DNA from 3 places in the Neobacillus sp. BP17 genome. Region 1 is predicted to be linked to each of the others. Evidence: predicted binding sites of a transcription regulator. Region 1 holds the regulator's gene; each other region holds the start of a gene.

Region 1 (8,038 bases):
GCACGAAAAGAAATGGCTTCTGAGACCTTTTCGCCCTGATAACCGACAGCAAGGGAATCGACCGTTAACACGTCATTGCCGCTTTGTTTTTCAATTTCAAACGAGAAGTTTGCCGATTTTTCATCTCCTAAGGGGCGGTCCATCAGTTCCATCTTCTCTAACTTTTTGCGGCGGCTTTGGGCTCGTTTGGTCGTTGATGCACGTGCCAAATTCCGGTTGATAAAATCCTGAAGATCTGCCACCTCTTGCTGTTGCTTTTCAAAAAGCTTTAAATCACGCTCATAATTGGCCGCTTTTTGATCTAGGTAGGAACTATAGTTGCCTGTGAATCGTTGGATTTGCTTACGGGACACTTCATATACCTGCGTAACCACCTTATCTAAAAAATAGCGGTCATGGGAAACAATCAAAATGGCCCCGTGATAACTTTGTAAATATTGCTCCAGCCAGGACAGGGTATCAATATCAAGATGGTTGGTCGGCTCGTCCAATATTAAGATATCGGGCTTAGTTAATAGCAGTTTACCAAGGGCAAGACGCGTTTTCTGTCCGCCGCTTAAACTTGATATCATCAAGGATTTATCAGGGAAATTTAACCCATGGAGTACAGAACGGAGCTCTGCCTCGTATTGATATCCACCCTGCTCCTTAAATTTCACTTGAAGATGGTCGTACTCTTTTAGGATTCTCTCGTATCTTCCAGTATCATCAAATACATTAGGATCGGCCATTTGCTCTTCAAGGGCCCGAAGTGACTTTTCCATTAAACGCAGCGGTTCAAATACAGTCAACATCTCGTCCCATATCGACAAAGTGGACTCTAAACCAGTATTTTGGGCTAAATAGCCAATCATTACTTCTTTTGGTTTGATGATTTCACCGCCATCATGTGACAAGTGGCCAGCAATAATCTTCAATAATGTTGATTTTCCTGCCCCGTTGCGACCAACTAGAGCCACACGGTCTCGAGTTTGTAATTCTAATTTAATATTCGATAAAATTAGGTCAGCACCATAATATTTTTGTAGTTGATTAACCTGTAACAAAATCATTCTTTTTCACCTCTATTACATAGGTTTAGTGTACCTTATTCCCCGTATATCGGCAATAAACTGAGGCGCAGATTAGGTGGATGAAGGTGTTAAATCGGCAAAAACCTTGAATTTCGTTCAAAGTTTCACAGACAGATAAGGAAAAATAGTGTATGATTTGAAGGGAGGATTATTTATATGGCAGAATTAACGCATTTTAATGAAGAAGGCCGAGCAAAAATGGTCGATGTCAGTGATAAGCCAGAAACAGCACGGACGGCACTTGCTCATTCCAGTATTACAGTTAGGAAAGAAATTTACGATAGAATTACGAATCACGCGATAAAAAAAGGTGATGTCTTAGCAGTGGCACAGGTAGCTGCGGTCATGGCAGCAAAGAAGACGTGGGATTTGATTCCGATGTGTCATCCGATTCCCTTAACGGGGGTTAATATATCTTTTTCCTGGGAGCAGGACACAGAAGAGAATTATCGCTTAAATATATCGGCAGCCGTTAAAACCAAGGGGAATACAGGTGTAGAAATGGAAGCGTTAACAGCTGCGTCAGCATGCGCTTTAACGGTTTATGATATGTGTAAAGCAGTTGATAAAGGTATGGTGATTGGCCCTACATATCTTGTCGAAAAAACAGGCGGTAAAAATGGTGATTTTAAGAGAAACGAAAAAGTTAAATGATTTTTAACTAAATTATCCATGGGGTGTGGGAGATTATGAGTAATGAAACAATGAAAATACCACAGGCGACAGCCAAACGGCTGCCCCTTTATTACCGATTTCTTAAAAACCTGCATTCTTCCGGTAAGCAAAGGGTTTCATCAGCCGAACTAAGTGAAGCCGTAAAGGTCGACTCAGCCACGATTCGCCGCGATTTTTCTTATTTCGGAGCATTAGGAAAAAAAGGTTATGGGTATAATGTCAATTATTTGATTTCCTTCTTTCGTAAAACCTTGGACCAGGATGAATTAACAAAGGTTGCTTTAATAGGGGTAGGAAATCTGGGCACGGCATTTTTAAACTATAATTTTTTAAAGAATAATAACACGAAAATAGAATGTGCCTTTGATGTGGATCCAGAAAAAATGGGAACAAAAATTCGCGAGGTCCCGGTTTATCATATGGATGAATTGGAGAAGGTTTTATCTGAGGGAGGTATATCCGTTGCGATATTAACGGTTCCAGCCCCAGTTGCACAGATGATTACTGATCGACTTGTGAGTGCAAATATAAAGGGAATATTAAACTTTACGCCAGCACGCTTAAATGTTCCCCCGCAAATTAGAGTCCATCATATTGACTTAGCAGTGGAACTGCAATCGCTTGTTTATTTTTTAAAGCATTATCCGACGGTGGAATTAGAGGAAGAAGAATAGTAATTTAGTTAAGAGCTTTTCACAATATTTGTGGAGAGCTCTTTTGTATGCTTGCTTTTTTTAATTACATAATCTATCAAAATACTGAGGGCTGGACTAAGATGTAGGTAGTTTATTTGCAAGCGATTACTATCGGGATTATAGATCACACATTCCCTAGAGTGACATCTAGGGTTTTTGCAATTGGAGGGGATGAAGTTGGCGATCGTGCTGACTATGTTTGTACTTGGGGTATTATTAGGATTTGTCGGAGCAGGAGGTTCTGGCTTTATTATTGCCATTTTAACAGTGGGTTTTGGAGTTCCCATCCATGTAGCGTTAGGGACATCTTTAGCTGCCATGGTGTTTACTACCTTGTCAGGTGCGTACAGTCATTTTCGACAAGGAAATATTTCGATTAAAACGGGTCTAATTGTCGGAGGCTTTGGGTCGATTGCTTCCTTTATTGGTTCAAAGCTTGCTGGTTTGATTCCCATCCATTCCTTGCATTGGTTAACCGCAGGGATGTTGTTTCTATCAGCTATGATCTTGGTCGTACGATTGTTTATCGTTCAAAAAATTAAGGCAAACTATAAAAAAGACGAACCGAGCAACCTTCTTCTCATTAAGAAAGCAGCGCTAGTCGGTTTGGTTACCGGGTTGTTGTCTGGGACATTTGGGATTGGTGCTGCACCGTTCATTCAAATCGGACTGCTTTTAATCTTGGGACTTACGCTTAAACAATCTGTGGGTACAACCATGCTTGTTATTCTGCCCATCGCTTTAGCAGGGGGAGCTGGCTATTATTTTCAAGGATACTTGAACTTCCCATTGTTATTTGAAGTGGTGGCAGGAACCATGATTGGTTCTTATGTCGGGGCTAAGTTTACGGACTTTGCACCTCAGCCCGTTTTAAAAAGTGCGATGGTCCTGACCCCTATTTTAGCAGGAGCTATATTACTGATAAGCTAAAGAAAGCTTCCAAGGCTGCAAAGTTCTGTCATAGCAAGCTTTGCAGCTTTTTTGCGTTTACTTTACTTACCTGAATGATTACATTGTCATCAAGGGGTGCATCAAGATGGTGCCTGACACCCGGTACAGCTGGAGGGAAATATGAGAAGGGGCAGATGGAGTTTAAAATCAGTGATTATTGTCTTCGTTTGTGTAGTGGTTACTTTTTCGCTGTTGATAACGGATTTACTTATAAGTTCCAGAATTGCTTCAGAGACGGAAAAGAATCAGGCGGAGCAAGCAAGAAGTGTAGCTCGCATGGTTGCACATAGTCCGCTTGTGATTGAGGCGATGAGTGGGAAACGCGATGAAAAGGACATTCAAAGCTATGCAAATGAAATGAGGAAAGTTACAAATGTTTACTTTATTGTCGTGATGGATATGAATGCCATTCGAAAATCCCACCCCGACAGTAAAAAAATAGGGTTGCCATTCAGGGGTGGAGATGAAGGGCCTGTTTTAAAAGGAAGAGAGCATGCGTCAATATCAAAGGGATCGCTGGGACCTTCATTACGCTCTTTTACACCCATTAAGGACGAAAAAGGGAAACAAATCGGGGCAGTGGCCGTTGGGATTTCGCTGGATAATGTGGAAAAGGCCGTCAAAAAGAGCCGAACTGGGATCTATATTGGAACCCTGATCGGCCTATTAATCGGTGTTCTTGGGGCTGTTATTTTAGCTAGATATATCAAAAAAATCTTACTTGGGCTTGAGCCGTTTGCGATCGCAAAATTATTAGAAGAAAGAAGCGCTATGCTTCAATCCGTCAGAGAAGGAATAGTCGCGGTTGATCAAGAGTCAAAGATAACACTTGTCAACCGAGCTGCTTTAAAGATGTTTCACAAGGCAGGACTGCCGGATAATCCGAAGGGGGTAAATATAGAAAGGTATTTGTCTACCACGCGCTTAAAAGATCTCTTACAAACGGGTAAAGCTGAATTGGATGAAGAACAGAATTTAAATGGAATGACTATTTTAACTAATCGAGTCCCTGTTATTGTTGGGAATAAGGTCGTAGGGGCCATTGCAACTTTTCGCGATAAAACAGAAATACAAGTACTCGCCGAAGAACTGACTGGAGTGAGAACTTACGCCGATGCACTTCGAGCCCAGGCACATGAATATATGAATAAGCTTCATGTTATTTTAGGGATGGTCCATACAGGGTATTATGAAAAAGTTGTTGAATACATCAATGAAACGGTTAATCATCGCAATAACGAAATTGGCTTTGTGACCAAAAAAATAAAGGACCCTGTATTAGCAGGCTTTTTAATTGGAAAGTTAAGTTATGCAAGGGAATCGGGGACAGAGTTATCAGTTTTGTGTGAACAACCAATTCCTCAACCCGAGGATTCTGATATAACACATGAACTGATTACGATTTTAGGTAATTTAATTGATAATGCGATTATGGCTGTGAGCGGTTGTCCACTCAAAAAAGTAACAGTTTCCCTTGATTATGCAGATGATATTTTAACAATTGAAGTAAAAGATACCGGAAAAGGGATGAGTGAAGAAATACAAAACCAAATTTTCAACAAAGGGTTCTCCACAAAAGGTGAAAATAGAGGATTAGGATTGTATCTCGTTTCGCAGGCGGTTAAAAAGTTGGACGGGGATTTAATTCTATCATCAAAGCCTGAAAAAGGGACCGTTTTCGCCGTGTATATACCATATGATGGGGAGGGGGACAGAAATGATCCGAGTGATGATCGTTGATGACGATCCAATGGTGGCTGAATTCAATAAACGCTATCTTGAGCAGGTCCCCGGATTTAAATTGATGGCAATGGCTGCATCTGTAGATGAGGCGATTATGAAATTGGAAAAGCTAGAAATCGATCTTATCTTGCTTGATATATTTATGCCGGGGAAACTAGGTTTAGAGCTGTTAACCTACCTCCGCGAAAATGAGAAAGAGACCGATGTAATTATTATTTCAGCAGCGTCAGACATGGAGCGGATTAAAAAGGCTTTGAGGTACGGAGCTGTAGATTATTTAATTAAACCTTTTGAATTTGACCGATTTAGCAGAGCGTTAGTTGACTATAAGAACCAAACAAAGATTATTCAGACACAACATGTAATTAATCAAGACGTGCTGGACCAGCAGATCCTGCACCGAGAGGAAAAGTCTCTTATCGAAGACCTCCCGAAAGGACTGACAAAAGACACCTTAAAACAAATTTGGGAAGCCATTCAGGAATTAAAAAATGCTCCGTTTTCAACAGAGGACGTTGTAAAGGTGGTCGGCATTTCTCGGGTATCGGTCCGTAAGTATTTAAACTTTTTAAAGGAAATCGGAATTCTTGATGTGAAGGTAATTTACGGTACTGTCGGCAGACCTGTATACCAGCATGAATATAATCAAATGAAAGAACATCTAATCAAAGCCTTTTTGTAAGCAGCCGAAAACTGCTTACTTTTTTTATTTACAAAAATCTTATTAAATTTACATAAACTATGAAAGCGTTTCAATCAAGAATATGATATAGACATAAATTTCATAGGGGGATGAATTTATGGAACCAGTTAGAAAATTGCAACCGCTTACGGTTGTTTCAGGGGAAAAGGAAGAAAAGAAAGGTTTTTTAGGTAAAATTGGCAGTATGAAGATAGGGGTTATTCCACTGCCGCTTTATATCGTTATCGCAGCTGTTGTCTACTTTTCAGCTGTCTATAAATTGCTTCCAGCTGACATGATTGGCGGATTTGCCATCATTATTGTTATGGGTATTTTACTTGGTGACCTTGGTATGAAGATTCCGGTCTTGAAGGATATTGGGGGTCCGGCAATTCTAGCACTGTTGGTCCCATCTATATTAGTCTATTTTAGTGTGATTAACACAACTGGAATGAATGCGGTTACGCAATTAATGAAAACATCAAATTTCCTTTATCTATATATCTCTGTTTTAGTAGTCGGAAGTATTCTTGGGATGAATCGCAGAGTCTTAATTCAAGGTTTCACACGAATGTTTATCCCGCTTATTTTAGGGACCATTGCTTCAGTTATCGTAGGGGTCCTTGTTGGTTTGCTTTTTGGATATGATATGAAACACACACTTTTCTATATTGTTGTACCAATAATCGGTGGCGGCATCGGAGAAGGAATTTTGCCTCTTTCATTAGGCTATGCAGAGGTTCTCGGAAAATCTTCAGAAACATTTGTTGGTCAGTTGATCCCCGCCGCTGTAATTGGGAATATTGTCGCTATCGTTTGTGCTGGTATTTTGTCTCGCATAGGTGAGAAAAAGAAACACCTTACGGGTAATGGTGTATTAGTGAAAACAAAAGGCGGCGACGGAATCACAGAAGCCGCAACGATTGATAAGCCGGTTGATTTCCCACTTATGGGTGCAGGATTGTTAATAGCATGCAGTTTCTTTATCTTAGGTGGACTTGGAAATAAATTTCTTGGAATTCCTGGACCAGTGTTAATGATTATTGCAGCAGCAGTAGTAAAAAGTATTAAGATAATGCCAGCTAAAATGGAACAAGGTGCGTATCACTTATATAAATTTGTATCATCAAGTTTAACATGGCCATTAATGGTTGGTTTAGGGATGCTTTATATTCCGCTTAAGGATGTAGTTAAGATCGTAACACCTGGATATGCGGTTGTTTGTGCTTCTGTTGTAGTCGCAATGATTACTACGGGTTACTTTGTAGGAAAATTGATGAAGATGTATCCTGTTGACTCAGCAATTGTTACAGGCTGTCATAGTGGTTTAGGAGGTACGGGGGATGTCGCGATTCTTTCGGCATCTAATCGGATGTCATTAATGCCATTTGCCCAAGTTTCCACAAGAATTGGCGGCGCCTCAACCGTTATATTGGCTATTCTTTTACTGAAATTATTAAGTTAGTAATTCCTCAAAAGGGCTGTGGCTATCTGTCACGGCTCGACTTTTTAAATAATAGATTTGATTTTCGTCACCCAGATTAACATCTAGACTTAGGTTGGAGCAAAAGGAGAAGGTTGGAATGAATGAAAGAATGATCAAAGAAGAGGCCGTGCTGCTTCACAAAAAGCTTGCCGGGAAAATTAGTATTGTCAGTAAGGTAGAAGTTAACAATGCAGATGATTTAAGTTTAGCCTATACACCAGGTGTAGCGGAGCCATGTAAGATTATTGCCAAAAATAGTGAGGCTTCTTTTGAGCATACAGGGCGTGGTAATTTAGTAGCTGTTGTCACAGATGGAACAGCGGTCTTAGGGTTAGGAGATATTGGTCCCGAAGCAGCAATGCCGGTAATGGAGGGGAAGGCAGTTTTATTTAAACAATTCGCAGGGATTGATGCTTATCCGCTCTGCTTGGGAACAAAAAATGTCGATGAAATAGTCAATATCATCAAAGCATTAGAGCCAACGTTCGGCGGAATCAATTTGGAGGATATCGCTGCTCCAAGATGCTTTGAAATTGAAGAACGCTTAAAAAAGGAATTAAACATTCCTGTGTTTCATGATGACCAGCATGGGACAGCAATTGTCGTACTGGCTGGCCTTTTAAATGCACTTAGAATTGTTAAGAAAAGTATCTATAGGGTAAAGGTAGTCATCAATGGCGCAGGTTCTGCTGGGATTGCGATTGCCAAGCTTTTATTAACTGCCGGTTTTAAG
Region 2 (8,038 bases), 690 kb from region 1:
ATTATACAGTGGATGCTGATAATAATTTCAACGCTACCGGACAGCGAGCCGATGTAGATGCACACTACTATGCTGGTGTTGTTTATGATTATTATAAGAATACATTTAATAGAAATAGTTTTGATAATAATGGAGCCACTCTTCGCTCCACTGTCCACTATGGTAGAAATTACAACAACGCCTTCTGGAATGGATCACAAATGGTTTATGGAGATGGGGATGGAAAAACCTTCCGTTCGCTGTCAGGTGCTCTTGATGTTGTAGCCCATGAATTAACCCATGCGGTTACGGAAAGAACAGCTGGGTTACAGTACCAATATCAATCGGGTGCCTTAAATGAGTCCATTTCTGACACATTCGGGGTGTTTCTTGATAAAGGTGATTATTTAATGGGGGAAGATGTTTACACGCCGAATACAGCTGGTGATGCACTTCGCAGCCTGTCCAATCCTAAACTTTATGGACAGCCAGATAATATGAGCGGATACGTAAATACAACATCTGATAATGGCGGCGTTCACACAAACAGCGGAATTCCGAATAAAGCAGCCTATTTAACGATTTCAAGTCTAGGGACAGCTGTGGCTGAAAAAATCTACTATCGTGCACTTACAGTTTATTTGACTCCAACAAGTAATTTTAGTGGGGCACGTGCAGCGCTCCTTGCTGCAACAGCTGACCTTTATGGATCAGGCAGCACACAATACAATGCCGTTAAATCCGCTTGGACACAAGTAGGAGTAAACTAAGAAAAGAAAGAGGTCAGCCATCATAAAAGGGGATGGCTGACTTTTTCTTTGAGCAAAAAAAAGGATTGGTGTCAGGCACCAATCCAATAATGGGAAGTTTTAAGAAATGAGTTCTTCAAACCATTTCCGTATTAACTTGAGTTAATCATATGAAAAACTTATGTAGAATTTAGGTGGAACTTGTGTGGAAGTTGTGAAGATTTTATATGTGCAATGTAGTTAAGATGGCATATACTTATAAAAATTTGAAATCTAAATTTCTCCCCATATTTTTACTCGATACTATTAAACTAGCGAATATTTATAAAAATTGCGCCGTTTGTTGGTGGATAAATTTTTTTCTTACCGGGTGTTGTTATTCCCTTTTTTTGCAATATAATAAAAGTAAGGTGTTCACAAAATTGTCAAAATACATTTATCGAATTTACATACAAAATAATTTTTCAGGGGGAAGACATATGATTAGGGCGGCTATTGCTGGTGTAGTGGGTTTTGTGCTTATTTTTATCGAATCGATGATTGTCATGAATCTCAAAGGCCTTGAGACCATTGAGTTTGGCGGCATAGCTCCATTCATAAATGTCTGGGCTATGAATTTCTTTTTCGTCTTTGCTATTCTTACACAAGTAACCAATTGGTACGTGAACAAGGAAAGTTTAGAAGAGGATAATAGCTATTAATAATAAAGCGACGCAATCTGGCATAATGCCCAAGATTGGCGTCGCTTTTTGTTTGGTTTAAACGTTGTGTTTTACGAATTTATTACCTCCAATAGCTGTTTTACGAATGAATGGAATTACCCAACGATCAAGACCGATGCGGCCGGCATTATAACCAGCGAAAAGAATAATTGCTCCAATGAAAAGGTCAGTTGGAATATGAGATACAGTTCCTGCTAAGAAGAAAGAGAAGTTCATCACAAGACCAAAGAACATTGCAGCAGTTGTTAAGCATCCAAGAATTAGTCCAAGTCCAACTAAAAACTCGCCAAGTGGAACGATTGTGTTAAAAATATCAACGTTTGGTAATGCAAAGTGTTGTAAGAAATCAACATACCAGCCATAAACTACGCTGCCGTCAGGTCCTTTTACGGGATTAGCAATGGCTCCTTTTAAGAATCCAGAAGCATCGAAACCACCTGCTAATTTGTGGTACCCAGCTGTTAACCAAGAATAACCGATATATAGGCGGAGGACTGTTAAAATTCCTGCGGCAACTTTGTTTTCTCTTAACCAATTTACTACCATGTGAAACACTCCTTGTTTAATAAGTTTTTTATTTGTTTTCTATATTGTTACTATAACAAACTTATTTCGAAATTAGGGTAAATTGTTCACTATTTCACATATTCGTAAAAAAGTTTTGAACAAATTTTGAACAAACAATCCTTTTTCAGGGAGTGCTTCGTTAGTATTTTTTGGTATAGGGGATGAATATAGCTTTAAAGTAAGGGTTGAAATTTTTACCAAAAAAGGGCTTGATAAAACTAATAGTATTAGTTATTATAAAACTAACGATATTAGTTAAAGGGGATATGCCAGTGAGGATGATTAAAAATGGATATTTATATCAAGTCACTTTCATGGCAAGAGTTTTTCCAGTCAACTGCTATTTGGTGGAGGAAGAGGATGGGTTAACGTTAATTGATGCGGCACTAGGTTTTTGCACGAAGGGAATTATGAAGGCCGCGGAATCGATTGGAAAGCCAATTACCAAAATAGTACTGACACATGCTCATGAAGATCATGTCGGTGCGCTGGATTCAATAAAAGAAATGCTGCCAGTAGTACCGGTGTATATTTCGGTTCGCGACAATAGGCTAATGAATGGTGATCGTTCGCTTGACCCTCATGAGGCGCAAACCGCGATTAAAGGCGGTGTACCGAAAAAATTAAAAACGAGACCTAGTATTTTATTGAAGGAAGGCGACTTGATTGGTTCGTTAACCGCGATTGAAACGCCAGGACATACACCCGGCTCGATGTCATTTTTAGATTTACGTACAAAGGCGTTGATTGCTGGGGACGCCTTGCAGACACGGGGTGGAATGGCGGTAGCAGGGGATATAGTCCCATGGTTTCCATTCCCAGCCTTTGGTACTTGGAGTAAAGAAACAGCCATGATTAGCGCACGGAAATTAGTGAGTTACCAACCAGAGTTACTTGCGGTCGGCCATGGGGAGATGGTGATGAATCCTAGGAAAGAAATGGAACAGGCAATCAAACATCTTGAACGAAAAATTGGATAGGGAGTCATGACTATGTCACCAAGACCAAAAATCGGTCTCGAATTATCTTTTATTATTGAAGCGGCAGGAGAACTTGCCGACCAGCAGGGAATCCAGGAAGTTACCTTAGCAAACCTAGCGAAGAAACTAGGTATCCGCTCGCCTTCTTTATATAACCATTTCGACGGACTTCCAGGATTACGAAAGAAATTGGCGATCTATGGAATCAATATGCTTTATAAAGTGATGGCAGATGCAGCAATTGGGGTGTCAGGCACCGAAGCTGTCCTCACGGTAAGTCAGGCTTATGTAGATTTTGCCCGTAGGCATCCAGGAATTTATGAGGCTACTTTACTTGCACCGAATCCGGAAGATGTGGATGTGCAGCAAGCAGGGGTGAAAATCGTTGACCTTTCTGTTCGGATTTTGCAGGCATATCATTTAGAAGGGGAGCGTGCCCTGCATGCTGTGAGGGGCTTGCGCAGTATTTTACATGGATTTTCATCCTTAGAGCAAAAGGGCGGGTTCAAGATGTCGTTGGATTTGAACGAAAGTCTAATGATTATTATCAAGGCATTTCTTGCGGGGATGGAAGAGGGAATTAATTAATGTCGATAGGAAGGTTCATTGTGCCCAAAGACATAGAAAATACCTGTCGTGGGCACTCTGGAGCGCCTCTTCCCTTGAGTATACTCATGAAGGTACATTTTGGAGATAGCAGTTCTCCATTGACCTTTGGTATAATGGGTTAAAGTTTAGTATTAAGGGATGATCATGTAAATGAGATCAGAAAAATTGGGATTAGTATTAGATGTTGAGACTACCGGTTTAGGGCCAACCAAAGATGAAGTAATCGAACTTGCCTTAAAGTTATTTTCTTATCGAGCCGACACTGGCGAGGTAATCGATATTATCGAAGAAGATTCCTTTTTACGTGAGCCGCTCTCCCGTACAGCAAGGAATAATTATGACTCAGCGTACCGAGTTCATGGAATCCCATATGAAATGGTTCAAGGGAAAAGCTTTTATGATGTAAAAATAAAAACATACTTCCATCGTGCCGATTCCGTGTTTGCTCATAATGCCTCCTTCGACCGAAGCTTTCTTTATCATATGTATCCAGAAGTTAACGATCTGAAATGGTACTGTACAATGAGAAATATCCCTTGGAAAAATTACGGATTTCCCAATGGGAAATTACTCACGCTATTACAAGCACACAACATTACAGACTACCAAACACATAGAGCATTAGATGATATTACATACTTGTTGGAGCTGCTTAAGAAAACAAGTCCAAATGGAAACTATTATCTTCAAGAAGTGCTAGAAAAGTCCCCAATGAGAAAATATCAGCCAGCATTTTCACGATCGAAAATGGGTTAAAAAAACTAATCACGCTTGATTAGTTTTTTTGTTAGAATGGCAAAAAAACCCGGTCACATATTGGACCGGGTTCATCTTAATACAACTTGTATGTATGAATTTATTGTCTTCCCTCAGTGAAGATTTGGAAGGTTATACCAAATTTATCGATTACACTGCCATATGCCGGGCTGAAAAATGTTTCTTGAAGAGGCATAGTTACTTGGCCGCCTTGTTGCAGGGCTTCAAAGAATTTATGCGCTTGGTCTGCATCGTTCGTTGAAATACAGATGGTCACTTGATTACCGCTTTGATGTGGTTGGCCAGGGAAAGTGTCGGAAAACATTAATTCTGTTTCGCCCACTTTAATCGTAGCATGACTTATACGGTCTTTCGCTTCAGCTGGTAGTGGAAAATCAGGATTTTCTGGCATTTCTCCGAAAGATTGTGAAAAAAGAACTTGTGCATCTAAAGCGTTTTCATAGAATTGTATGGCTTCCTTCGCATTTCCATCCATCACAAAATAGGGAATCAAACGTAATGTCATAATTAACCTCTCCTCAGTTAAAAAATTATTTTTTCGAGAACCTCTATCCGATAATAGCTGTTGTGGACATTTTGATTTAAAAGTTCCACTTCTTATTATTACCGATAATTCTATTATAAAACGGGGAACTTATGTTCGCAACAATAAAATTAGCGAAAATTGAGTCCGCAGGATAAATTTTCCCACGGACTCGATATTGGTCTATTTTAATAACGGCAGGTATCGGTCACTAATAATATTCAAATGATGGAGAGCGTGGCCTGCGATAATGTAGGCGATGGCACGGGCAGTGACTTCTGTGTTATTGGCAAATCCAATGTTTGTCCAGGCCTCTTCCGGCATATTTTGAATTAAAGTAAGGGTAGCTTTTCTAGTGGCAATAAAGTCTTCGAGAATAGTTTTTATGGGTAATTTATGAATTTGCGAGCCTTGAACATAATCATTCTCATTAAAACCCGCCAAAGAGGTCTGGTCCCCACGTCCAACGCGGAGAAGTCGATAACTCATAATTCTTTCTGTATCCGCCATATGGCACAGTACTTCTTTGATGCTCCATTTATTTTCAGCATAACGAAAGTGGCCAACCCCCTCGGATAGTGACTCGAAAAGTTCGATTGTTTTGACCAAATGCTCCTTCAAAAGTAATAATAGATCACCATCAGGAACTAGAGTTACATACGGTTTATAATATTCTGGGTACTCATTTACTAGTGGGCGTTGTAACATTTTCAATTTCTCCCTCCTAATTCTAATGACAAAATTGAATTTTCGGATAATCATCATACATAATTTTACCATAAATCGTAAATAGTGCGTTAAATCTGTTCGTACTTGCTTTTTATACAAAAAAATAGCTACTATATGAAATTCCAATTTAAAGAAAAAAATATTTTTATAAAATCATAAATAGTTTTTTCCAAATTTGTGCATTCTAAAAAGAAAAAGGATTGGCACACATAGATGAGAAAAAATAAAATGATTTTACTCGTTATCATGATCCTGCCTTGGTTATCGATGCCGTTCATGGGAAAACGAACAATTAAGCATTTATTTCCAGGGGCTATATTTATGTTCATCTGGGTAGCTGTTGAAAGTATTCTCGCCAAAAAAAGAATGTGGTGGCGGATTTATGAAAGGATAAATCCTAGGGTAATTGGCGAATTGCCATTCATGCTGGGGCCATTTTTTGTCGGTTCATTATGGATTTTAAAATGGACTTTTGGTAATTTTATTCGATACCTATTTTTAAATTTAATTTTTGATACTCTTTTTGCTTATCCAGGGATGTACATTTTAAAAAGACTAGGAATTGCCTCTCTTATAAGACTAAGACCCTACCAAATGGTACTTTTGTTTATGAGTAAATCAGTGCTCATGTACGGACTTCAGAGCACGGTGACTAGATTGCGTAAAAAACCTAAATCTCTTCTTCAAAGAATATTCTCATAGGAGACACCATGGGAAACAGTGGGTAGATGCTGTTTTCATATGGTGTTTCCTTTTCTCGTTATGCTATGTCTTTTTAATTGAATCATAGCAAAGGGGAAAATTCTGACCGATTATAAACAAAAGTGGACCTCAGTAGAAGCGATGTTATCGGCCCGCCAAACCGAAAAATGTTACAATTAGAATAAATTATTATCATGGGGGGGAAATCATGAGTCCATCTAATCCGAACACTACCTCACAGTCGAGCGAAATCGATTTAATTACCGTCCTATCAAATCAAAACAAAGAAGAACTAATTAAGATTATTCTTGTCCTGTCAGAAGATTATCCCGAAATTGAAAAACAGTTACTATTTAAATACACTCCTCATAAAGACGAAATTTCATCCGCGAAAAAACTTATTTCTGCATCAATTAATGGGGCAAAAAGAAAAGGGTTTATCGATTGGCGTCATGTTGGTCCTGCATTACAAGGTGCAGAATTGAGCCTCCAAAAAGCGCGGCATAAAGTAGAAAACGGTGAATACGAGAGTGCGATTTTATTATCACTTGTTGTCATGCAGCCAGTTGTAAAAATGCTCAATTTTGCTGATGATTCAAATGGTTCGATCGGTGATGTTATGAATTGGGCGATTCGAACAATTGACGATGTGGTGATTGCCAGTCTGCCCGTGTTGAATGAAAAAGAGAAGAAAGGTCTTTTTGAGGCGATCATGAAAGAAGCCGGAAAAGTACATTATGATGGCTGGAGTGATTGGCGATATGCATTATTGAAAATTTGCACCTACTATTCTCCTATGAAAGATTTGAGAAAAAAGTTAGAAAAACAGTTGGAAACCCTCCTTGAGAAGACTGAAGCTTCTTGGAGTGACAGATATGAAAAAACACAAATAAAATTACTTCAGCTTGAAATCATTGAACGATGTGATGGGGCAGCCGCTGCGGGAGAATTTATCTATAAAAATATAAAATCTAGCGAATTCCGTGAAAAGGCAATTGTTAATGAACTAGGAAAAGGTGATTTCAAAAAAGTAATTCAACTTTGTTTGGATGGAGAAGAAGCGGATAAAGAATATCGAGGACTTGTCCATAAGTGGCGGGAATACCGATACCAAGCCTATGAATTGCTTGGAGATATTGAACAACAAAAACAATTGGCGAGCAAACTGTTATTCAAAGGTGAATTTACATATTACATAAAACTAAAAGAACTATATACAACAAGTGAATGGGAGGGCGTTTTGAAAAAAACTGTCGCTGAATTTAAAAAAATGGATTATCAGCCCTCAGCATACCTTTCTATTTTACAAGAGGAGAAATTGACTGATGAACTTTTAATTTATTGCCAAAAAAATATTCGAACTATTACAGAACTGTATCCATATATAATTAAGGATTATTTAGAAGAAGTAATTGCCTTGTTTATTAAGTACATTGAGAATGAAGCTGAAGAGGCTACGGATCGAAAAAAATATCGTAAGGTTTGTTCCATCATAAAAACCTACAAAAATGCCTGTGGAACGATTCAGTCGCATAAGCTAATTGGGGAATTAAGAGAAAAGTATATGCGCCGGCCTGCGTTCATAGAGGAGCTAGGGAAAATTAGATAAGCCGACAAGGAGATTGAAACAATGCTGCACCATATAGAAATTAATGTTTCCAATCTAAGCAAAACGATCGAATTTTGGCAGTGGTTTTTCAC
Region 3 (8,038 bases), 130 kb from region 1:
TGATAAAATGGCGGATTCGATTGTTGCCTATTTTGAAAAAGAAGAAGCAGTCGAGTTAATCAACGAATTAGCCGCAGCCGGTGTCAATATGGAATATAAGGGTGCAAGGCCCGTTGCTGCGGATGAGTCTGATTCCATTTTTGCAGGTAAGACAGTGGTTCTCACTGGAAAGCTCGAACAATTATCCAGAAATGAAGCGAAGGATAAAATCGAAGCGCTTGGTGGAAATGTGGCTGGCAGTGTCAGCAAAAAGACACATCTGGTTATTGCAGGTGAGGATGCAGGATCTAAATTAACCAAAGCACAAGAACTAGGAATTGAAGTGTGGGACGAGGAGAAACTCCTAGCTGAATTAAATAAATAAGAGGTGTATCAACGTGAGAAAATTCTCATTGCTCGCTCTCTCCCTTGTCTTTTTTCTGAGTGCCTGTGCACCAAATTTTGAGAAGCAAAATGAAACGGTGCAAACAAAGGAGAAAGTGGAAGGGAAGGCAATTATTCCAAAATATAATATTTCAGACAGCTATTATCGGACAATATTGCCGTTTGAACCAGGGGAAGCGCGCGGATTGGTCGTAAATAATATAAATACAAGATATGACTTAAACGAGTTTGAAATGGGCCTCATGCGAATTGCCCAAAATTCGTTTGATACGGAAAAATATTTATTTCGAGAAGGACAGGAAATCAAGGAAGATGAAATACGACGTTGGTTAAACCGTAAATATACAAAAGCACAGTTAACAGACAAGAAAATTAAAGAGGCCAAAAATACCGGCCTAAACCCTGTTGACACAGGTAAAAAAGGTGAACCGAGCTCGCCGATTTATTTAGCTCATATATTAGAGCACGACTATTTAATAAAAAATGATAAAGGGAATGTAACGCTCGGTGGTGTTACGATTGGTCTTGCCTTAAATTCCGTTTATTATTATAAAAAAACAGCAGACGGGGATACCTTTGAGCAAAAAATTCCTCATTCAGAACTCGTCAGGGAAGGAAAGAAAATTGCAGCAGAAGTAGTAAAGCGCATGAGGAACATGAAAAACTTAAAGAATGTTCCGATTACGATTGCCCTGTTTGAACAGGCAAGCAAATCATCTGTTGTTCCTGGTAACTTCATTACTTATGCCACTATCGACGAAGGCAGTGCGACCTTAAACAGCTGGGAAAAGGTAAATGAAAAGTACTTTCTTTTTCCCTCCAACGAAGCAAAGAATGCACACCGTGATGACCTGACTGCATTTTTAAACTTTAAGCAGGATGTGGAAGAGTACTTTCCTAATTATAATGGCGTAATCGGAAGGGCCTTTTATATCGGAGATCAACTGCAGGATTTGAATATTAATATCCCGATTCAATTCTATGGAAAAACGGAAGGGATTGGCTTTGCTCAATATGTCACCGGACTTGTCATGGAACATTTTCCTAAGTATTTATCCGTTACGGTAAGTGTTACATCAGTAGACGGACCAGAAGCCTTGATTGTACGCAAGGCGAATGAAACCGAACCATTTGTCCATATTTATCAATAAGATCCGGCATTATGCTGGTTCTTTTTTTTATTTCCAAGCATGATAAAGAAACTAATCAAACGATTGATTAAATGTACATGGGGCCATGGTACAGCTGATTTTTTTAGCACCAACCCCAATAATTGAGGCACCAATTTCGATTCGCTGATTGAACATGGAAATTCGCTGATTAAACCTAAATATTCGCTGATTGAATACAGAAATTCGCCGATAGAACCTATTTCTCTACAATTTCAGAGTAATTAGAAGGAGATGTACATGGAAAAATAACAAAATTTGAGGAAAATCCACTGCCTTTTGTGCAAGGAAAGCCTTCTATTTTTAGAATTGACTATCAATTGCTACAAAGAAAAGAAACATGTTAGAATGAAAAGTGGATTGTAAACGTTTTTAATACATAGGAGGTTTAAGAAATGGTCCAACCTTACAAACACGAACCCTTTACAGATTTTACAATTGAGGAAAACCGCCAGGCCTATCTAAAAGGATTAGAAACAGTTGAAAGTTATTTAGGTCAGGATTACGATCTAGTTATTGGCGGAGAAAGAATTAAAACTGAAGATAAAATCGTTTCCTATAACCCTTCCAATACGCAAGAAATCATTGGCAGCGTGTCAAAAGCCAGCCAAGATCTAGCTGAAAAAGCGATGCAAGCAGCCGTTGAAGCATTTAAAACTTGGAAAAAAACAAAGGCAGAAGTTCGTGCTGATGTACTTTTTAAAGCAGCAACGATCATTCGCCGCCGCAAGCATGAGTTTTCTGCTCTTTTAACAAAAGAAGCAGGTAAGCCATGGAGAGAAGCTGATGCAGATACAGCAGAAGCGATTGACTTCCTTGAATATTATGGACGCCAAATGCTGGCCATTAAAGATGGTGTGCCAGTAAATAGCCGTCCAAACGAATTTAACCGTTACAATTATATTCCGCTAGGCGTGGGAATTATCATTTCACCTTGGAACTTCCCATTAGCGATTATGGCTGGTACGACTGTGGCAGCGATTGTAGCTGGGAACACGGTTCTATTAAAACCAGCTTCTACAACTCCAGTAGTTGCAGCGAAGTTTGTGGAAGTTATGGAAGAGGCGGGTCTTCCTAAGGGCGTCTTAAACTTTGTACCAGGCAGTGGTGCTGAAGTGGGCGATTATTTAGTTGACCACAAAGATACTCGCTTTATCAGCTTTACTGGTTCACGTGATGTTGGACTTCGCATTTTCGAACGTTCTTCAAAAGTGAACCCAGGTCAAGTATGGATGAAGCGTTTAATCGCTGAAATGGGCGGAAAAGATACGATTGTCGTTGACAGTGAGGCAGATCTTGAACTTGCAGCACAATCTATTGTTGCCGGTGCATTTGGCTTCTCAGGTCAAAAATGTTCAGCATGTTCACGGGCAGTCATCGTTGAGGATGTTTATGATACAGTCTTAAACCGCGTGGTTGAATTAACGAACCAATTAACGGTGGGTGACCCTGCAGAACAAGGAACATACATGGGTCCAGTAAACGACAATAATGCGTTCAAAAAAATCATGGAATACGTTGAAATCGGCAAGCAAGAAGGTAAGTTAATGGCTGGAGGCGAAGGAGATAATTCTAAGGGTTACTTCATCAAGCCAACTGTAATTGCTGACCTTGCTCCAGATGCGCGCATCATGCAGGAAGAAATCTTTGGTCCAGTTGTTGGATTTACAAAAGCGAAAGATTTCACTCATGCTATTGAAATTGCCAACAACACAGAGTATGGCTTAACGGGTGCGGTAATCACGACGAATCGTGAACACCTAGAACAAGCTCGTGAAGACTTCCATGTTGGTAATCTTTACTTCAACCGTTCTTGTACTGGAGCGATTGTTGGTTATCAGCCATTTGGCGGCTTTAATATGTCCGGAACTGACTCCAAAGCAGGCGGTCCTGACTACTTATTGCTTCATATGCAGGCAAAAACAACTTCTGAAATGTATTAATAATAAAAGTGAAACCCCTTCTCGAGAACGAGAAGGGGTTTGTTTTTACTTTGCCACATCTATCACAAACGGAACGGTAAATACTTTCCCATCCTGTTGAAACTGGCCCCACACCTTATAGATCCCCTTTTCAGGAAACACGGTCATAAAGGTGACCTTTGGACCGTTTCCTTCCGTTGTCATCGGATGGATGTGCAAATATTTTTCCACATCATCACTTATGGCAACGGCATGCCCCAAGGCGCCTAAATAAGGCTGTAAGTTTTTAATCGGTTGGCCGCTGGCAGCGTCACTTATTGTAAAATTCATGTGAACCGTCATTCCTGCCATCAAATGGTCAAAGGAAAGCGCCACTTTTTTTCCATCGACGACTTTGGTCAGCTTCTGATCCGGGACGAGGGGCTGCTCTTTTGTGGTCTTCCCCTCAATTTCGACCCAATGACTTTCTACGCTAGGGTCCCCTCCACCCTTAGGAGTAAATTCAGACAGAAGCATATAATCTCCGCCGGCAGGGAACTTTGTGGTAAAAGCAAATTCGCCTTTCCCCTTATAATTTGGATGGATGTGAGAAAAATAAGCTAAATCCTTACTAAAAATAAAGAGATGCATTTTTTTCTCATGAACCGTATCAAACGATTGAATTGGTTTATTTGATTCATCCTTAATGAACACTGAAATGGGTATTTCCTTGTTTGCGTTGGGATGATCCTCGATTTTCCATTCAGACTTTGTGGGAATGACATCAGTTGGAGTGGCACTCATTCCATGGTCCATCCCCGACGACTTCGGGACTCTAATCGGATTACAAGCAGATAAAAGTGCCATGTACAAAAGGGAAATAACGATTATGGACTTTTTCAGTTGGAATTCCTCCATTCATAAACAAACTTACTTTCTATAAAATACATTACCTAATTCAACCATTGCAAGAATTTTATGTAATTAGTAAGTTCCTTAGCATATAAATAATGATAAAATAGGAGTAGGCAAAAGGAAGTAAAGTATGGGGGATTATAGAATTGATTCCATTGTATCTATTTCACGTCACAACCGTCGAACACAGTGAAAGTTTACTGTGGACCTTTTTACTCTGTAATGTTTTTGTTGTTACAGCAGGGATTGTATTTATTTATAAATTATTTCGACAGAAGCCTGTTCGAGCCTCGGGAATAACGTTTGCAATTGCTTTAGCCATCAATTATATCCTAATTGCCATCTTTGGGGATATATTCGACCTGCTTGGATGAGGGAAAGAGGGGAGATGTTATCATTGAAATATTACCGTTTGTGGGTACTTGCCTTTCTATTGAAATTCATAGGATCTGCATGGGATGCTTCCTATCATTTTAGATATTTATTTGAGGAATACTCTATTCCCCATATTGTCAATACGATTGGATTTATCTTAGGGGCCTTTTTGTTATTACAAGAGTGGCGGAGTCCACACTTTATGGACCGATTTTCAAGGAATCTTATTACAATTGGATATGTTTTATTTCTAATTGGCATTCCCTTAGATTTTACGTACCATATTGCGTATGGAATTGATTTAACTACCTGGAGTCCGACTCATTTTATTTATTATATCGGAACGAGTATGATGATCATCAGCGTATGGCGCGGGTATTTTATCCATACGAGAGAAATTCAACCGTCATGGAAGTCCCTTCATACTTGGTTTGCGATGTATCTCCTTGAATGCTTAATGTTTCCGAATATGCAGCAGGAAAATGGTGCGATCTCCTATGATCAATACATTCATGGAAGGTCAATTGCTTCAAAAGAAATCCTTGAATTAATCTCAGACCCGGCCTCCCAGATTTTTGGCGGCATTCCAGAATGGGTATATCCGATCTATTCCATCCTAATGGTTGCTCTCCTAACGATTTTAATTATTCGCTTTTGCCGGGATTATACGATCCCAGTTATGGCGACAGCACTATATATCTTATTTCGATTTGTCGGAAAAGCCATTTTTTACTCCGTTGGTTACCCTACCTCCTATGTTCCAATCACGCTATTATTCATTCCATTAAGCTTCTTATTAATTAGAAAATACTCTCGATTAGCCGGGGTTGTGGGCAGCATCGCTTACTTTATCGCCCTGTATCTGATTCATATCTCAGGAATACTCATCACACCGCCGCTGGAATTATGGGAACTTGTTCCGGTCGCTGTCATTGGAGTACTGGTACCATCAATAAATTTATGGGTTAAACCATACCCTTTACAAAAAACAGAGAAAAAAGTTGTTTAACCAAAATAGCATACAATGTGTGCTATTTTTTTTTGTTTACAGCGAGATTTTGACAGTTATGTGAATTTATTCACAAGTTAAAGTTAGAATGTGACGTACTTCACAATTTTTATCAACACTAGCCTTTACAATGTAACTATAAAGAAAATCTTATAATATTTAAAAATATAGATTTAACATATAAGGAGCGATCCAAAAATGAAAAAACTAGTGATGATCGGGAACGGGATGGCAGGAGTTAGAACAATTGAGGAGATTCTAAAAGTATCTGCTGAACCCTTAGAGATCACAATTTTTGGCCAAGAGCCGTATCCAAACTATAATCGGATCAAACTATCAAATATCCTTCAAGGGGATATAAACTTTGAAGATATCATTATTAATCCAATAGATTGGTATAAAGAAAATAATATTCAATTATACACTGGCGAATCCATTGTTAGCATTGATGTGGACACAAAACGAGTAAATAGTCATCTTGGCCGGAAAGTCGAGTATGATGATTTGATCATTGCTACTGGCTCGAATTCTTTTATTCTGCCAATTGCAGGCGCAGACAAACAAGGTGTGACAGGGTTTCGTGATATCCATGATTGCGAAATGATGATCAAAGCAGCGCAGCAATATAAAAAGGCTGTCGTCATCGGCGGAGGACTACTCGGACTAGAAGCTGCAAGAGGCTTGCTGAACTTAGGAATGACCGTTGATGTAGTTCATCTAATGCCGCATCTAATGGAGCGCCAGTTGGACCCAGTTGCATCCTCACTACTTAAGGCGGAACTTGAAGGACAAGGCATGAATTTCTTAATGGAAAAGGAAACGGTGGAAATTCTCGGTGACGAGCGTGTTACTGGCCTCCGCTTTAAGGATGGCTCACAAGTGGAAGCAGACTTGGTTGTCATGGCGATTGGAATTAAGTCGAATACGGAAGTGGCAAAAAACAGCGGCATCTATGTAAATCGCGGCATTGTCGTCAATGACTTTATGGAAACGAGTGTCCCACATGTGTATGCAGTCGGAGAATGTGCGGAGCATCGGGAAATTGTTTATGGTTTGGTTGCGCCTTTATATGAACAAGGAAAAATCCTTGCCAGCCGCATTTGTGGTACCGAAACGAACCCATATGAAGGCTCTGTTACAGGTACTCAGTTAAAGGTAGCGGGCGTTGATCTTTTCTCTGCTGGAGAAATCTTTGAGGATGGTACAACCAAATCGATCATGATCTACAATGAGTACGAAGGTCTCTATAAACGAGTGCTTACTAGAAACAACTTGATTGTAGGGATCGTCCTATATGGTGACACAAAAGACAGTACTAGATTATATCGAATGCTGACTAAAAAAGAGGACATCAGCGGTGTATCAATATTCCATACCGAATGCACTGGTGAAGGCGGGACTGATGATGTGGCCTCTATGCCAAATGACGAATTGGTTTGTGGCTGTAACGGAGTCACAAAAGGTGCCATTGTTGAAGCGATTAAAACACAGGGATTAACTACTTTAGACCAAGTGAGCCATTGCACGAATGCCGGCCGTTCTTGCGGTCGCTGTAAGCCAATGGTTAGCAGTATTCTCGCATACACACTTGGAGATCAATTTGATGCAGCGGCAGCTCAAAAAACAAGTATCTGTGGCTGCACTACAATAAGCCGTGAAGAATTGTTGGCTGAAATCAAAGAAAAAGGCTTAACAAGTGTGAAGGAAGTCATGCACGTACTTGAGTGGAACAATGAGGAGGGCTGTACCAAATGCCGTCCTGCCATTAACTACTACTTAGGTATGATTCATATGGATGAATACAAAGATGATCGTGACTCTCGTCTCGTCAATGAAAAAATGCATGCTAACATCCAAAAAGATGGAACTTATTCTGTTGTCCCAAGGATGTATGGCGGGGTAACAACGGCAGCTGATTTGAAGAAAATTGCTGAGATTGCCGAAAAGTATGAAGTACCACTCGTGAAATTGACAGGCGGGCAGCGAATTGGCTTGTTCGGGGTGAAAAAAGAAGACCTGCCAGCCATGTGGGAAGAGTTGGACATGCCATCAGGTTATGCCTATGGTAAAACACTTCGTACGGTGAAAACGTGTGTTGGTGCACAATTCTGCCGCTATGGCACACAAGATTCGATGGCCCTTGGAATTGAATTAGAAAAGAAATTTGAGCGCCTTGATACCCCGCATAAAGTTAAAATGGGCGTATCTGCCTGTCCGCGAAACTGCTCCGAAGCAGGCATTAAAGACATTGGTTTTGTCGGTATTGACGGCGGCTGGGAGATTTA

What was found. Region 1 encodes Rex, which represses fermentation and respiration genes when NADH is low (regulators of the CRP and FNR family bind a similar motif). Its sites were predicted from a motif close to TTGTGAAATATTTCACAA; they were not measured.
Region 2: a site for Rex is predicted at 2,079-2,096, ahead of AC4QJR_RS04435 (DoxX family membrane protein). Genes of this name have one in related genera too.
Region 3: a site for Rex is predicted at 5,812-5,829, ahead of nirB (nitrite reductase large subunit NirB). Genes of this name have one in related genera too.

What each region holds. Positions count from the first base shown of each region.
Region 1 covers NZ_CM184198.1:237,457-245,494, forward strand. The annotation lists gene AC4QJR_RS01300 (ABC transporter ATP-binding protein) at 1-1,052, opposite strand, end outside; gene moaC (cyclic pyranopterin monophosphate synthase MoaC) at 1,230-1,727, shown strand; gene AC4QJR_RS01310 (redox-sensing transcriptional repressor Rex) at 1,763-2,422, shown strand; gene AC4QJR_RS01315 (sulfite exporter TauE/SafE family protein) at 2,621-3,373, shown strand; gene dcuS (DcuS/MalK family sensor histidine kinase) at 3,515-5,134, shown strand; gene AC4QJR_RS01325 (response regulator) at 5,112-5,819, shown strand; gene AC4QJR_RS01330 (2-hydroxycarboxylate transporter family protein) at 5,938-7,284, shown strand; gene AC4QJR_RS01335 (NAD(P)-dependent malic enzyme) at 7,403-8,038, shown strand, end outside.
Region 2 covers NZ_CM184198.1:928,949-936,986, forward strand. The annotation lists gene AC4QJR_RS04425 (M4 family metallopeptidase) at 1-749, shown strand, start outside; gene AC4QJR_RS04430 (hypothetical protein) at 1,208-1,429, shown strand; gene AC4QJR_RS04435 (DoxX family membrane protein) at 1,487-1,996, opposite strand; gene AC4QJR_RS04440 (MBL fold metallo-hydrolase) at 2,290-2,997, shown strand; gene AC4QJR_RS04445 (TetR/AcrR family transcriptional regulator) at 3,010-3,585, shown strand; gene AC4QJR_RS04450 (exonuclease domain-containing protein) at 3,757-4,362, shown strand; gene AC4QJR_RS04455 (VOC family protein) at 4,463-4,888, opposite strand; gene AC4QJR_RS04460 (DinB family protein) at 5,090-5,614, opposite strand; gene AC4QJR_RS04465 (hypothetical protein) at 5,849-6,337, shown strand; gene AC4QJR_RS04470 (hypothetical protein) at 6,546-7,946, shown strand; gene AC4QJR_RS04475 (VOC family protein) at 7,968-8,038, shown strand, end outside.
Region 3 covers NZ_CM184198.1:371,840-379,877, forward strand. The annotation lists gene ligA (NAD-dependent DNA ligase LigA) at 1-364, shown strand, start outside; gene AC4QJR_RS01865 (CamS family sex pheromone protein) at 378-1,535, shown strand; gene pruA (L-glutamate gamma-semialdehyde dehydrogenase) at 1,949-3,496, shown strand; gene AC4QJR_RS01875 (DUF8832 domain-containing protein) at 3,542-4,372, opposite strand; gene AC4QJR_RS01880 (hypothetical protein) at 4,516-4,743, shown strand; gene AC4QJR_RS01885 (hypothetical protein) at 4,767-5,753, shown strand; gene nirB (nitrite reductase large subunit NirB) at 5,952-8,038, shown strand, end outside.